Regions from separate parts of the Lentibacillus cibarius genome, predicted to be linked through region 1. Evidence: a T-box and tRNA genes for the amino acid it is inferred to sense, from the RefSeq annotation. Region 1 holds a T-box; the other holds one or more tRNA genes.
What was found. The T-box of region 1 lies ahead of FFL34_RS02415 (valine--tRNA ligase). A T-box ahead of a tRNA ligase gene usually reads a tRNA of that ligase, here a tRNA-Val.

Region 1 (7,318 bases):
GATGAGTTTCTGTCATATGGAGCATTTTTGATTGAAAAGCTTGACCGGACCAAAACACCGGTGCATCTTTTGTTATTGCCTCGGAAATAATGGATCTACTGGCCTCTTCACCCACTTCACCGACAATAACCGGCCTGTCCTTTTTAATGATCCCTGCTTTTTGATAAGCAATCGCTGTAAATGTATTCCCTAAAGCCGCTGTATGGTCTTTCTCGACATTTGTTATGATAGACAGGATAGGGATGAAGCAGTTTGTCGTGTCTTCTCTACCTCCCATTCCCGCCTCTATAAGCGCCAAATCCACATGGTCTTGAAAGAAAGTAAAAGCAAGGGCTGTAATGATTTCAAATGAAGTTGGTGCATCCTGCTCACCGTCTAGTTGCTGAATAAATGGATAAACCTGATTCATTAATGTTAGAATAGTTTCTTCAGACACCTTGGTATGATTAATGGAAATGTGTCCTGTAATACCATCCATGCTTGGTGATTGGAATACACCGACACGAAAGTTGTTTGCCATCAGTCCGTGCTTTAAATATTGAATGGTTGACCCTTTGCCATTTGTTCCCGCCACATGGATAGACGTCACTTTTTCTTGTGGGTTGCCGAGCAAATAAAGTAATTTTTGAATTCGGCTCAATCCCGGTTTCATTCCAAGCTGTTGTCTATTTTGAAAAAAGTTTTCTACCTCATGGAAATGTTTGAACATGTTCACACCGCTTTTCTTTTAAAATGTAGCTTTTGCATTTATAACAGAGCTATTATAGCAACAATCATCCGCTATTTGAATAAAGAAAGGACGAAAACAATGGATCTCTACGGCTGGATAATTTATAACGGTTATTTAAAAGGAAATAAATTTCTGGATTTTGCTCAATGGATACAGAAGGCCGCTGCTAAACAGCACATTCAGACGGATATTTACCAAAATAATCATTTGCTGAGCTTTTTCTCAGCAGATTCCATGACGCTATTACATACAAAGCAGACGGAGCTTCCTCATTTCGTCGTGTTTACGGACAAGGATATTTATTTGGCGAAACAGCTCGAATTTTTAGGTGTCAGGGTTTTTAACAGTGCTCAGACAATCGCTTTAAGTGATGATAAAATTGCTACATACCAAACACTTGCCGCCAATGGGCTACCAATCCCGAGAACTGTCGTTGCACCAAAGGCTTTTCAACAAACAGATGACATAAATGTTAATGATTACCGGGATATTGCTAATCAATTAGGACTGCCTATGATTGTGAAAGAAGCATTCGGCTCTTTCGGGGAACAAGTGCATTTAGTATCCACCGAAAAAGAATTGTTTGCTAAGATACAAGAATTGCATGGTAAGCCATTTATGCTGCAGGAATTTATATCGTCCAGTTACGGTACAGATATACGACTCCATGTTGTTGGTGATGCAGTCGTCGCTTCCATGAAACGGCAATCATCTAACGACTTCCGGGCAAATGTCACAGCTGGAGGTACAATGCAAAAATACCACCCAACAAAACAAGAAACAGACCTAGCGATTGCTGCCGCGAAAGCGATTGGTGCTGATTTCGCGGGTGTTGATTTATTGTTTGGCGAGAATAAAGAGCCCATTGTTTGCGAAATCAACTCCAACGCCCATATTCGCAACATGTACAATTGTACTGGAATAAATGTCGCCGACTTTATCATGAGTGATATCCGTAAAAAACTGAAATGAGGTACTCCCATGCAAGGTTGGCTAATCTATAATGATGTGGATGCAAAACAAAACGAGTCATTCATCAAGTGGTTTTTAGAAGAAGCTCGGCTGCAGAACATCACGCTGCTGTTTATCCGCCGAGAAGAGCTAACAATCGGTGTGTTCCAAAATAGGCGTACAGTGCTGCTTCACCAGAAACCTGTAGCATTGCCCGACTTTGCTGTTGTCCGAACCATTGATTCCATGCTAAGTCTACAGTTAGAATCACTTGGTATAAACGTTTACAATCCCTCGGAAACAGCCATAATATGCAACAATAAAGCACTGACACACTTTCACCTTAGCAAATTAGACGTACCTACAGCAGACACTATGTTTGTGCCAAAGGGGACTCCCTTACCTGCTGAAGCCCCAATGCCATTCCCTTTCGTTGTGAAAGACACTGGTGGAAGAGGCGGGAAACAAGTACATCTTGTTATATCTGACACATCCTGGAACAATTTACGTGCACGATTCACAGACAATCATGACCTCATTATCCAGTCGGCAACAAATGTACAGCAAGGCAAAGATGTTCGTGTATTTGTGATTGGCGAAAGAATCATCGGAGCGGTTCTACGCGAAAATAAGCATGACTTCCGGGCAAACTTTAAGCTCGGTGGATCAGCTTCATGGTATTCCTTGACTGATCAAGAGCAAAAGATCGTACATAAAATCACCGGCTACTTCCAGTTCGGGATGGCCGGAATCGATTTTCTTCTGGATAACGATGGCTGTCTATTATTCAATGAAATAGAGGATGTCGTTGGTTCCCGTACGCTTAGTGCCGTATCAGATATCAATATTGTAAGGCAATATATTGCATATATTAAAAGCGGAAACGCATCTTTGTAAGGCGTTTCCGCTTTTGTTCTTTCATTTTACGTCGACCGTAAATCTTCAAGTCGAGCTTTCACTTTTGCTTGTTTTTCCAGGTAATCTTTTTCCTTCTGTCGTTCTTCATCAACGACGTTCTGTGGTGCTTTATTGACAAACCCTTCATTTGCCAACTTCTTCTGAACGCGTTCCACTTCTTTTGTCCATTTATCCAATTCCTTTTCCAACCGTTCGATTTCCTTATCAATGTCAATCAGGCCCTCAAGCGGCAGGAACAATTCCGCTCCGGTAACGACTGCCGACATTGCTTTTTCCGGTGCCTCTAAGCCGGTAGCAATGACCAATTCACTTGGATTGCAGAAACGTTCAAGATAGCTGCGATTGCTCTTTAGCTCCTGTGCTACAGCTTCGGTTTCTGCTTTGATAAACAATTTAATCTGTTTGGACATTGGCGTATCCACTTCAGCCCGGATATTACGGACCGATTTAATAATAGATACGAGACGCTTCATTTCATTTGCTGCGTTTTCATCGTGAAATTCCGCTTTTGGCTCCGGCCACTTGGCAACGGTTATTGACTCACCTTCATGCGGAAGCTGCTGCCAGATTTCTTCTGTAATGAATGGCATGTATGGATGCAGCATGCGCATCGTTTGATCCAGTACATATGCAAGTACCGAGCGTGTTGTTTTTTTCGCTTGTTCGTCGTCACCATATAGTGGAAGTTTAGCCATTTCAATATACCAGTCACACAGCTCGTCCCAAATGAAATTGTATAAATGGCGCCCGGCCTCACCAAATTCATATTTATCGGTATTTCTTGTGACCTGTTCAATTGTTTCATTCAGCCTTGTCAATATCCACTTGTCCGCTAGTGACTTTTCCCCGTTCAAATCGATGTCTTCATAGGAGAAGTTGTCCATGTTCATTAGAGAAAAACGCGATGCATTCCATACTTTGTTGGCAAAATTCCAGGTTGCTTCAACTTTTTCCCAGTGGAAACGCAAATCCTGACCCGGAGATGATCCTGTCAACAAGAAGTAACGCAGAGAATCAGCGCCGTATTTATCGATCACATCCATCGGGTCTACACCGTTTCCAAGGGATTTACTCATTTTCCGACCTTCTGCATCCCGAATCAGCCCGTGGATTAGAACGTCTTTAAACGGCCGCCTACCAGTGAACTGCTTTGACTGAAAAATCATCCGGGCAACCCAGAAAAAGATAATATCATAGCCGGTGACAAGCACATCAGTCGGGAAATATCGCTTAAAATCTTCCGCATCTTCGTCAGGCCAGCCCATCGTTGAAAATGGCCAGAGCGCTGAGGAAAACCATGTATCCAAAACATCTTCATCCTGCAGCCAATTTTCAAGGTCAGCCGGCGCTTCCCTTGCAACATACATTTCGCCAGTTTCTTTATGGTACCATGCCGGAATGCGATGCCCCCACCAAAGTTGACGGGAAATACACCAGTCGCGGATGTTTTCCATCCAGTGCAAGTAAGTACGCTCAAATCTATCAGGGACAAAGTGTACTTTCTCGTCACCCTGTTGCAGTTCAATAGCATTGTCTGCAAGCGGCTGCATGTTGACAAACCATTGTGTAGACAAATAAGGCTCCACAACAGCCCCACTCCGTTCTGAATGGCCAACCTGATGTACGTGGTCTTCTATCTTAAATAGAAAGCCTTGCTCCTGCAAGTCCTTTACAATCTGTTTTCGACATTCGAAGCGATCAAGTCCTTGATAATCGAGTGCATTCTCATTCATGCTCCCGTCCTCATTCATGATAAGGATCCGTTCAAGATCATGCCGGTTACCGATTGCAAAGTCATTCGGATCATGGGCAGGTGTAATCTTTACTGCACCCGATCCCATTTCCATATCTACATAAGAATCGGCAACAATTTCAATTTCCCGACCAACAATTGGCAGGATAACTGTTTTGCCGATCAGGTGCTTATACCGGTCATCATCCGGATGGACAGCAACCGCCGAATCACCAAGCATTGTTTCCGGACGAGTAGTGGCGATTTCAATCGTTTCATCACTATCCTTAATCGGATAGCGCATATGATAAAATTTACCGTCAACTTCTTCGTAAATCACTTCAATGTCCGAAAGAGCTGTCTGTGTATCAGGGTCCCAATTGATAATATATTCCCCGCGATAAATCAGTCCTTTTTCATACAGACTGACAAAAACTTCACGCACAGCCTCTGATAGCCCCGTGTCCATCGTGAATCGTTCTCTGGAATAATCTAGGCCAAGTCCTAATTTCTCCCATTGGGACCGGATAAAATCAGCATATTCCTCTTTCCAGTCCCAGGAAACCTCGAGAAATTGCTCCCGTCCAAGATCATAGCGATTTTGACCTTGTTCCTTCAATTTGGCCTCAACTTTTGCCTGTGTAGCAATACCAGCATGATCCATTCCCGGAAGCCACAGGACATCATAGCCCTGCATTCGTTTCATGCGTGCAAGTGTATCCTGCATCGTCGTGTCCCAAGCATGGCCCAAATGCAGCTTACCAGTCACATTCGGCGGTGGGATTACGATTGTAAACGGCTCCTTTTCCTTATCTCCATCCGCTTCAAAAAACTTACCATTCACCCAAAATCGGTAACGATCTCGTTCCACTTCACGCGGATCATACTTTGATGACATGTCTGTTCTGTTCCCATCTTCCATCATAACTAATTGCCTCCTTCATTATTAGAAAACCTCGGCATTCACCTCGTCTTATAGCGAATGTCGAAGTTTTTATTATAAGGTCATCCATATGTTATACTTTCTGACGTCACAATAAAAAATCCTTTCCGCCCTGTCATAAAGGACGAAAAGGATCTACTTCCGTGGTTCCACCTTTGTTCATAAGCGATTACTGCCTATGCACTCGTTGCTTAGTAACGGTAATACCGGCATTCTCCTACTCCATTCAGAGAAGCAGCTTAAGGGCGACTTCAGAAATGATTATTCCCGGGAAATTCCCACCAGCATTCCCTCTCTTCAGGGCAATCATTCCATACTCTTCCCTATCTCAGCATTTTTTAGTGTGTTTTTGATTATTTTATATTTTACCGTTTGTTGACAAAGAAATCAACTATTACGATATGCATTGCACAAAAAACGTACGTCTATACATACAATAGTATAAAATGAGAAGAGGTGAACGACAATGGCACGTTTTTACCGTTACCGGCTACCACCATGGGTCAGAAATTGTATTGTTGTCATTGAAAAAGTGACGTTGCCGATATTTATTTTTCAATTAATCCGTACGTTATTGTTTCCGTCCTCTCTGGATGTATTTATGCTTGGTGCCTTGGCAGGACTGACCGTCGCCTTTTATTTGGAGTGGATTTAAGAATCATCAGAGGTTGTTTCGGGATCAGCAATCATGTCACTTTTTGCCCGGCCCGACCAGTCCAGTCCCAGCTGCAGTTGACGAAAGGAATGCTGCAGCATTTTCTGCTGTACAATCATCGTATGACGAGATTCTTTAGCAATATATTGCTCTACAAGCTTTATGTAATGGAATGGATCTAGCAAATAGATTAGCAGCAAATGCCATTCCTTATCATCTAATCGATTTCTATAGCTATAGGAAGAGTACATTTCTGCCAAATTTTCCGGGGACTGGTCATAGTGTTTCGCTAGGTCTTGCAAAAATATTGCTAAATCAGTTGCAGCATTGTCATAGCTCACCTTCTCCCAATTAATAATATAAGTGTGGTGGTGGTGGAGTGTATGTGACAGATCCAAATCACCATGACAAAGCGAATAATTCCATGTATTGTTCTCTTCCAGTTCAGCCATGAAATAACCAATTTGCGTATCAAGTTCTGCTAATACATTGACTAACACATGGTAATGGGTACAAACCTGTAATTCCAATGGAGACATAAATCGATTCTGTTCAAACAGCTTGACATAATCAAGCAATGTATCCTGCAACTCCCGACATCGACTGCGGTAATCACTGAATTTATGTTTAACTGCAACCGTATCAACGGGTTGGGTCTGTTTCGTCTTTTCGTGAATTTCACTAATCGCTCGGAGGGTGTTATGAATCTGTTGCTGTTGGTTTAAAGAATAATTTCTTGTCCATGGAGTCATATAATAGTACGCCTCATCGACGCGTGTATATAACTGTGATGTCTCAGTTATATACACCGGTAAAATATTGTTCAGCTGTAACGTATGTGCCTGATGGTAAACATTTTCCCATAAAGCGATTGTATTATCTGAGAGTCTGCTTCTTTTTAATGCATAATCATACCGCCCGTCATTCACTCTAAATAAACGACTGGTTATTTTTTCTATATAATATGGGGCAAAACCATAGCTGCTGACCACATTTTCAATTTGTTTCACTTTCCATTTCACCACCTTACCGATATACTGGACAAGCAATTAGAATCAAGCATTCAAGCATGTCTTAGGCTGCATGCTATCTTTTCAATCTGTTAAAACAACAGTACCCCTTACTGATAAAGCAAGGGGTGTACAAATATCCCGCTTTCATAGACTGACTGTAAGGAACTCGATGGTAACCAGAAACATTAAGCAAGGCGGTGAACGTAAAATTGTGAATCCGCTGCTGTTTGAAGTTCACCTATGTCTCCTACGTGGACGGAATATATAATAATTGGCCTTCTTCCAAGCTATCTTCCCCAAGATGGTTCTGTTTCAGCAGCTGCAATGCGGATATGCCGTAACGCTCTGCAATTGATTCAACTGTATCCGTTCCCTG
Region 2 (7,318 bases), 2.1 Mb from region 1:
GCCAGCATTTGATTCTGACGGGTTTCAAGAAATAGTATCTAAAGCAAATAACTCAAAATTTAATGCTCTAGTTGAACAAATAAAAGCCCTAAACAACTATATTAGTCAAGACGAATCTCTTGGAAGTGGCTTTAAAATCGGTCATAGCTATCTATGCCCAGATGAAGAAATAACAGACGAGTGGTTGTCATCGGTAATAGAATATGAATTGATACCATTATTAGATGAGTATTGGTTTGACGATCCCTCTAAGATTGAACTATGGACAAATCGACTCCGTGGTGTTCTGAATGATTAAAATTAAGAACATTTATCATATGCTTGCGTATGCATTTCAAGTGATGAATAAGGAAAACTATGCAAAGTTAGAAACAGAGGAATTTGAATATGCGGCAGATTTATTTGCCGCTATCCTTGCAAAGGGCATGGGAAACCAAATTAAGCGGGGATTATGGAGAGACTATGTTGAAAATACGGAATCTCTCAGGTCACCCAAAGGTAAAATTAATGTTACTCTTTCAGTCAAACAAAATACGATGCGAAACAAGCAGTTGATTTGTAGTTTTGACCAATATACAGAAAACACCTATATGAACCAGATCCTTAAGACTACTGCGGTTCTGTTAGTTAAGACTCCTGAAGTGTCAAGTAGGAATAAAAAGGATTTAAAAAAGGTGCTGCTTTACTTTTCCAACGTGGATCGAATAGATTATCGTAGAATTCAGTGGTCAAGTATCAAATACCACCGGAATAATGCTACCTATAAGCTGTTAATTAATATATGTTATTTGGTCATAGAGGGATTACTACTTACCGAGCAAGATGGTGACCGAAAACTGGCGCGATTTGTGGACAATCAGAAAATGCATCGTCTTTTTGAAAAGTTTGTACTGGAGTACTATCGAAAACACTATCCGGAATTTAATGCCTCCGCTTCTCATATTAATTGGGATGTTGATGAAGGTGATATTGAGTTTCTTCCTGTTATGAAAACCGATATTACGCTTACTTATGGAGAAAAGGTTCTTATTATAGATACGAAATACTACCAGCAAATGATGCAATCTAATAGTTATTATAATAGTAAAAGCTTTCACTCTCACAATATGTACCAAATCTTTACATACGTTAAAAATAAAGACTATACCAATTCTGGTCATGTGAGCGGAGTACTACTCTATGCAATGTCGGATGAGGTCATTGTTCCAGATAGTGAACTTTCTATTAGTAACAATCGGTTTGGAGTGAAGACTTTAGATATGAATAGGGATTTCTCAGATATAAAAAGACAATTGAACCAATTGGTCAAGGATTTTCTTTTGGATTAAACTTAGCGATTTGTCGGATTGAATTAGAATTATTCTTCGAGCAAAAATCATTCAACTATCCATGGAATAAAAATAACCTTATATCCTTGTTAACAAAAACACTCACAAACATTGGTGTATCAATATTTGTGAGTGTTTTATCGTTTTTTTAAATTATTTTGTTTTCATCTAAAGATACCGGTGGTGGGGCTCGAACCCACACTCCCGTAGGAACACGATTTTGAGTCGTGCGCGTCTGCCAATTCCGCCACACCGGCATAAAAGTTGTACTTGGAGGCGGTAACCGGATTCGAACCGGTGATAAAGGTTTTGCAGACCTCTGCCTTACCACTTGGCTATACCGCCAAAAGAAAAATATAAAGAAAATGGAGCGGAAGACGGGATTCGAACCCGCGACCCCCACCTTGGCAAGGTGGTGTTCTACCACTGAACTACTTCCGCTTTTACTGGCTGGGCTACCAGGATTCGAACCTGGGAATCACGGGATCAAAACCCGATGCCTTACCGCTTGGCTATAGCCCAATATATCGATTATAATGGGGCGACCGGTGGGGATCGAACCCACGAATGCCGGAGCCACAATCCGGTGCGTTAACCACTTCGCCACGACCGCCATAATAGAAATTATGGCAGGGGTAGCAGGAGTCGAACCCGCATCAAAGGTTTTGGAGACCTTCGTTTTGCCATTAAACTATACCCCTATTTATTTAAATGGTGGAGGGGAGGGACTCGAACCCCCGAACCCTGAGGGAGCGGATTTACAGTCCGCCGCGTTTGGCCAACTTCGCTACCCCTCCATATCCTATATTTGGAAAAGGTGGCTCGAGACGGAATCGAACCGCCGACACACGGATTTTCAGTCCGTTGCTCTACCGACTGAGCTATCGAGCCTTAAAGGTGTTAAGCAATGATAAGATTTAATTTAAAAATGGCGGTCCGGACGGGACTCGAACCCGCGACCTCCTGCGTGACAGGCAGGCATTCTAACCAACTGAACTACCGGACCATGTTAAATTGTTTTGGTTGCACTCATGAAGCACAACTGATATTCATTTAGCAATGATAGTTATTCGACGTAGTTAATTGAATAATTTTGGTTGCGGGGGCAAGATTTGAACTTGCGACCTTCGGGTTATGAGCCCGACGAGCTACCAGACTGCTCCACCCCGCGATATGAAATAAATAAGTGAAATATGGTGGAGGATGCAGGGCTCGAACCTGCGACCCCTTGCTTGTAAGGCAAGTGCTCTCCCAGCTGAGCTAATCCTCCGACGCACAGGATGTGCGATTGCATGTATTTACATGCCGTCAACTCTATCCTTTAAATTAATGATGACCCGTACGGGATTCGAACCCGTGTTACCGCCGTGAAAGGGCGGTGTCTTAACCTCTTGACCAACGGGCCACAAAGATAATTATAATGGCGGAGAGCGAGGGATTCGAACCCTCGAGACCGCGATAGCGGTCTACACGATTTCCAATCGTGCTCCTTCGACCACTCGGACAGCTCTCCATGGCTCCACAGGCAGGATTCGAACCTGCGACCGATCGGTTAACAGCCGATAGCTCTACCACTGAGCTACTGTGGAATATACCAAAGGAAATGCCTGGCGACGTCCTACGCTTGCAGGGGCAAGGCCCCAACTACCATCGGCGCTGGAGAGCTTAACTGCTGTGTTCGGCATGGGAACAGGTGTGTCCTCTCCGCTATCATCGCCAGACCCTAAAGTTATGAATGATTTTGTCTCCCGCAAAACTTGAAATATAGGAGCTTTAATCAAAACCTTTTATAACCAAGTGGTCGACTGATTTCTTCGTGCCAATAAATATTATAATGGTTTTTTTGAAAAAATCAAGGGTAAATTTGAAATTTACACCCTAAAAACTAAATAAGAGTGTGATTCAACGACTGTAGTAGTAGTTAAGTCCTCGATCGATTAGTATCCGTCAGCTCCACGTGTCACCACGCTTCCACCTCGGACCTATCAACCTCATCGTCTCTGAGGGATCTTACTCACTCGAAGTGATGGGAAGTTTCATCTTGAGGGGGGCTTCATGCTTAGATGCTTTCAGCACTTATCCTTACCACACGTAGCTACCCAGCTGTGCTCCTGGCGGAACAACTGGTACACCAGCGGTGTGTCCATCCCGGTCCTCTCGTACTAAGGACAGCTCCTCTCAAACTTCCAGCGCCCACGACGGATAGGGACCGAACTGTCTCACGACGTTCTGAACCCAGCTCGCGTACCGCTTTAATGGGCGAACAGCCCAACCCTTGGGACCGACTACAGCCCCAGGATGCGATGAGCCGACATCGAGGTGCCAAACCTCCCCGTCGATGTGAACTCTTGGGGGAGATAAGCCTGTTATCCCCGGGGTAGCTTTTATCCGTTGAGCGATGGCCCTTCCATGCGGAACCACCGGATCACTAAGCCCGACTTTCGTCCCTGCTCGACTTGTAGGTCTCGCAGTCAAGCTCCCTTGTGCCTTTACACGCCATGAATGATTTCCAACCATTCTGAGGGAACCTTTGGGCGCCTCCGTTACTTTTTGGGAGGCGACCGCCCCAGTCAAACTGCCTGCCTGAAACTGTCTCCGGGCCGGATAACGGCCCTGGGTTAGAATGTTCGTACAGCCAGGGTGGTATCCCACGGGTGCCTCCGCGTAAGCTAGCGCTCACGCTTCGACGGCTCCCACCTATCCTGTACAAGCTGTACCAACATTCAATATCAAGGTGCAGTAAAGCTCCACGGGGTCTTTCCGTCCTGTCGCGGGTAATGCGCATCTTCACGCATAGTATAATTTCACCGGGTCTCTCGTTGAGACAGTGCCCAAGTCGTTGCACCTTTCGTGCGGGTCGGAACTTACCCGACAAGGAATTTCGCTACCTTAGGACCGTTATAGTTACGGCCGCCGTTTACTGGGGCTTCGGTTCAACGCTTCGCCCGAAGGCTAACGCATCCCCTTAACCTTCCAGCACCGGGCAGGTGTCAGCCCCTATACTTCGCCTTTCGGCTTCGCAGAGACCTGTGTTTTTGGTAAACAGTCGCTTGGGCCTATTCACTGCGGCTCAGACTCAGCCTGAGCACCCCTTCTCCCTAGGTTACGGGGTCATTTTGCCGAGTTCCTTAACGAGAGTTCTCCCGATCACCTTCGGATATTCTCCGCGCCTACCTGTGTCGGTTTGCGGTACGGGCACCTGTGAACTCACTAGAGGCTTTTCTTGGCAGTGTGGAATCTGGAACTTCGATCACAATTGACCTCCCCATCACAGCTTGGAATTATTGGACGGATTTGCCTGCCCAACTTCCTCACTGCTTGGACGCACACATCCATCGGTGCGCTTTCCGTATCCTGCTGCGTCCCCCCATCGTTCAAACGCTCACGAGGTGGTACAGGAATATCTGCCTGTTATCCATCGCCTACGCCTTTCGGCCTCGGCTTAGGTCCCGACTAACCCTGAGCGGACGAGCCTTCCTCAGGAATCCTTAGGCATTCGGTGAAAGAGATTCTCACTCTTTTTTCGCTACTCATACCGGCATTCTCATTTCCAGGCGCTCCACCAGTCCTCACGGTCTGACTTCACAGCACCTGGAACGCTCTCCTACCATTGTTCGTAAGAACAATCCGCAGCTTCGGTGATACGTTTAGCCCCGGTACATTTTCGGCGCAGCGTCACTCGACCAGTGAGCTATTACGCACTCTTTAAATGATGGCTGCTTCTAAGCCAACATACTGGTTGTCTGGGCAACGCCACATCCTTTTCCACTTAACGTATACTTAGGGACCTTAGCTGGCGGTCCGGGCTGTTTCCCTTTCGACTATGAACCTTATCACCCATAGTCTGACTCCCAAGGTTTCACGTTGCTGGCATTCGGAGTTTGACTGAATTCGGTAACCCGATAAGGGCCCCTCGTCCAATCAGTGCTCTACCTCCAGAACGTATACCTTGAGGCTAGCCCTAAAGCTATTTCGGAGAGAACCAGCTATCTCCGTGTTCGATTGGCATTTCACCCCTACCCACACCTCATCCCCGCATTTTTCAACATACGTGGGTTCGGGCCTCCTGTCAGTGTTACCTGACCTTCACCCTGGACATGGGTAGATCACACGGTTTCGGGTCTGCGCCCGTATACTTCATCGCCCTGTTCAGACTCGCTTTCGCTGCGGCTCCGTGTCTTCCACTTAACCTTGCATACGAACGCAACTCGCCGGTCCATTCTACAAAAGGTACGCCGTCACCCATAAATGGGCTCCGACTACTTGTAGGCACACGGTTTCAGGTTCTATTTCACTCCCCTTCCGGGGTGCTTTTCACCTTTCCCTCACGGTACTGGTTCACTATCGGTCACTGGGTAGTATTTAGCCTTGGGAGATGGTCCTCCCGGATTCCGACGGAATTTCTCGTGTTCCGCCGTACTTAGGATCCACTCCGGAGGAAACTGCCTTTCGACTACAGGGCTCTTACCTTCTTTGGCCGGCTATTCCAGACCATTTCGTCTAAGCAGTTTCTTGATAACTCCGATGGAGTGTCCTACAACCCCGAAAAGCAAGCTTTTCGGTTTGGGCTGGTTCCGTTTCGCTCGCCGCTACTCAGGAAATCGCGTTTGCTTTCTCTTCCTCCGGGTACTGAGATGTTTCAGTTCCCCGGGTTTACCTTGCGTATCCTATGTATTTAGATACGCATACTATCCCATTACGGACAGCGGGTTCCCCCATTCGGAAATCCCCGGATCACAGTTTGCTTACAACTCCCCGAGGCATATCGGTGTTAGTCCCGTCCTTCATCGGCTCCCAGTGCCAAGGCATTCACCGTGCGCCCTTGATCACTTAACTATTGATGTCGTTGAATACTTTACTCTTATTTAGTTTTCAAGGTGCAAATAACGCCACCATATATGGTGGGCTACAATGAGGGTTCACTCCCTCAAAACTGAACCAAACAACCGAGTATGACTTTTATAATTTAACTTCAATGCCTACCGATAGTATATCGATGACGAGAAGCTTCCGTTTATTGCATTCCTTAGAAAGGAGGTGATCCAGCCGCACCTTCCGATACGGCTACCTTGTTACGACTTCACCCCAATCATTGGCCCCACCTTCGGCGGCTGGCTCCAAATGGTTACCTCACCGACTTCGGGTGTTGCCAACTCTCGTGGTGTGACGGGCGGTGTGTACAAGGCCCGGGAACGTATTCACCGCGGCATGCTGATCCGCGATTACTAGCGATTCCGGCTTCATACAGGCGAGTTGCAGCCTGCAATCCGAACTGAGAATGGTTTTATGGGATTTGCTTCACCTCACGGATTCGCTTCCCTTTGTTCCATCCATTGTAGCACGTGTGTAGCCCAGGTCATAAGGGGCATGATGATTTGACGTCATCCCCGCCTTCCTCCGGTTTGTCACCGGCAGTCACCTTAGAGTGCCCAACTGAATGCTGGCAACTAAGATCAAGGGTTGCGCTCGTTACGGGACTTAACCCAACATCTCACGACACGAGCTGACGACAACCATGCACCACCTGTCACTCTGTCCCCGAAGGGAACACGGTATCTCTACCGCTGTCAGAGGATGTCAAGACCTGGTAAGGTTCTTCGCGTTGCTTCGAATTAAACCACATGCTCCACCGCTTGTGCGGGCCCCCGTCAATTCTTTTGAGTTTCAGCCTTGCGGCCGTACTCCCCAGGCGGAGTGCTTAATGCGTTAACTTCAGCACAAAGGGGCGGAAACCCCCTAACACCTAGCACTCAACGTTTACGGCGTGGACTACCAGGGTATCTAATCCTGTTCGCTACCCACGCTTTCGCGCCTCAGCGTCAGTTACAGACCAGAGAGTCGCCTTCGCCACTGGTGTTCCTCCACATCTCTACGCATTTCACCGCTACACGTGGAATTCCACTCTCCTCTTCTGCACTCAAGCCTCCCAGTTTCCAATGACCGCTCGCGGTTAAGCCACGAGATTTCACATCAGACTTAAAAGACCGCCT

Region 2: it encodes a tRNA-Val, which carries the amino acid that the T-box ahead of FFL34_RS02415 (valine--tRNA ligase) is inferred to sense. The anticodon was not compared.

The regions. Positions count from the first base shown of each region.
Region 1 is NZ_VCIA01000001.1:464,882-472,199, forward strand. Features, by position in the region: gene FFL34_RS02400 (bifunctional folylpolyglutamate synthase/dihydrofolate synthase) at 1-709, opposite strand, end outside; gene FFL34_RS02405 (ATP-grasp domain-containing protein) at 809-1,702, shown strand; gene FFL34_RS02410 (ATP-grasp domain-containing protein) at 1,712-2,578, shown strand; gene FFL34_RS02415 (valine--tRNA ligase) at 2,605-5,253, opposite strand; T-box leader at 5,392-5,613, opposite strand; gene FFL34_RS02420 (hypothetical protein) at 5,741-5,929, shown strand; gene FFL34_RS02425 (phosphotransferase) at 5,926-6,939, opposite strand; gene spoVID (stage VI sporulation protein D) at 7,190-7,318, opposite strand, start outside.
Region 2 is NZ_VCIA01000001.1:2,594,955-2,602,272, reverse strand. Features, by position in the region: gene FFL34_RS12795 (AAA family ATPase) at 1-298, shown strand, start outside; gene mcrC (5-methylcytosine-specific restriction endonuclease system specificity protein McrC) at 291-1,328, shown strand; tRNA gene FFL34_RS12785 (tRNA-Leu) at 1,504-1,585, opposite strand; tRNA gene FFL34_RS12780 (tRNA-Cys) at 1,600-1,673, opposite strand; tRNA gene FFL34_RS12775 (tRNA-Gly) at 1,695-1,769, opposite strand; tRNA gene FFL34_RS12770 (tRNA-Gln) at 1,776-1,850, opposite strand; tRNA gene FFL34_RS12765 (tRNA-His) at 1,866-1,941, opposite strand; tRNA gene FFL34_RS12760 (tRNA-Trp) at 1,956-2,029, opposite strand; tRNA gene FFL34_RS12755 (tRNA-Tyr) at 2,041-2,125, opposite strand; tRNA gene FFL34_RS12750 (tRNA-Phe) at 2,147-2,219, opposite strand; tRNA gene FFL34_RS12745 (tRNA-Asp) at 2,258-2,334, opposite strand; tRNA gene FFL34_RS12740 (tRNA-Met) at 2,423-2,499, opposite strand; tRNA gene FFL34_RS12735 (tRNA-Val) at 2,523-2,598, opposite strand; tRNA gene FFL34_RS12730 (tRNA-Glu) at 2,662-2,733, opposite strand; tRNA gene FFL34_RS12725 (tRNA-Ser) at 2,750-2,841, opposite strand; tRNA gene FFL34_RS12720 (tRNA-Asn) at 2,843-2,917, opposite strand; rRNA gene rrf (5S ribosomal RNA) at 2,934-3,049, opposite strand; rRNA gene FFL34_RS12710 (23S ribosomal RNA) at 3,246-6,164, opposite strand; rRNA gene FFL34_RS12705 (16S ribosomal RNA) at 6,359-7,318, opposite strand, start outside.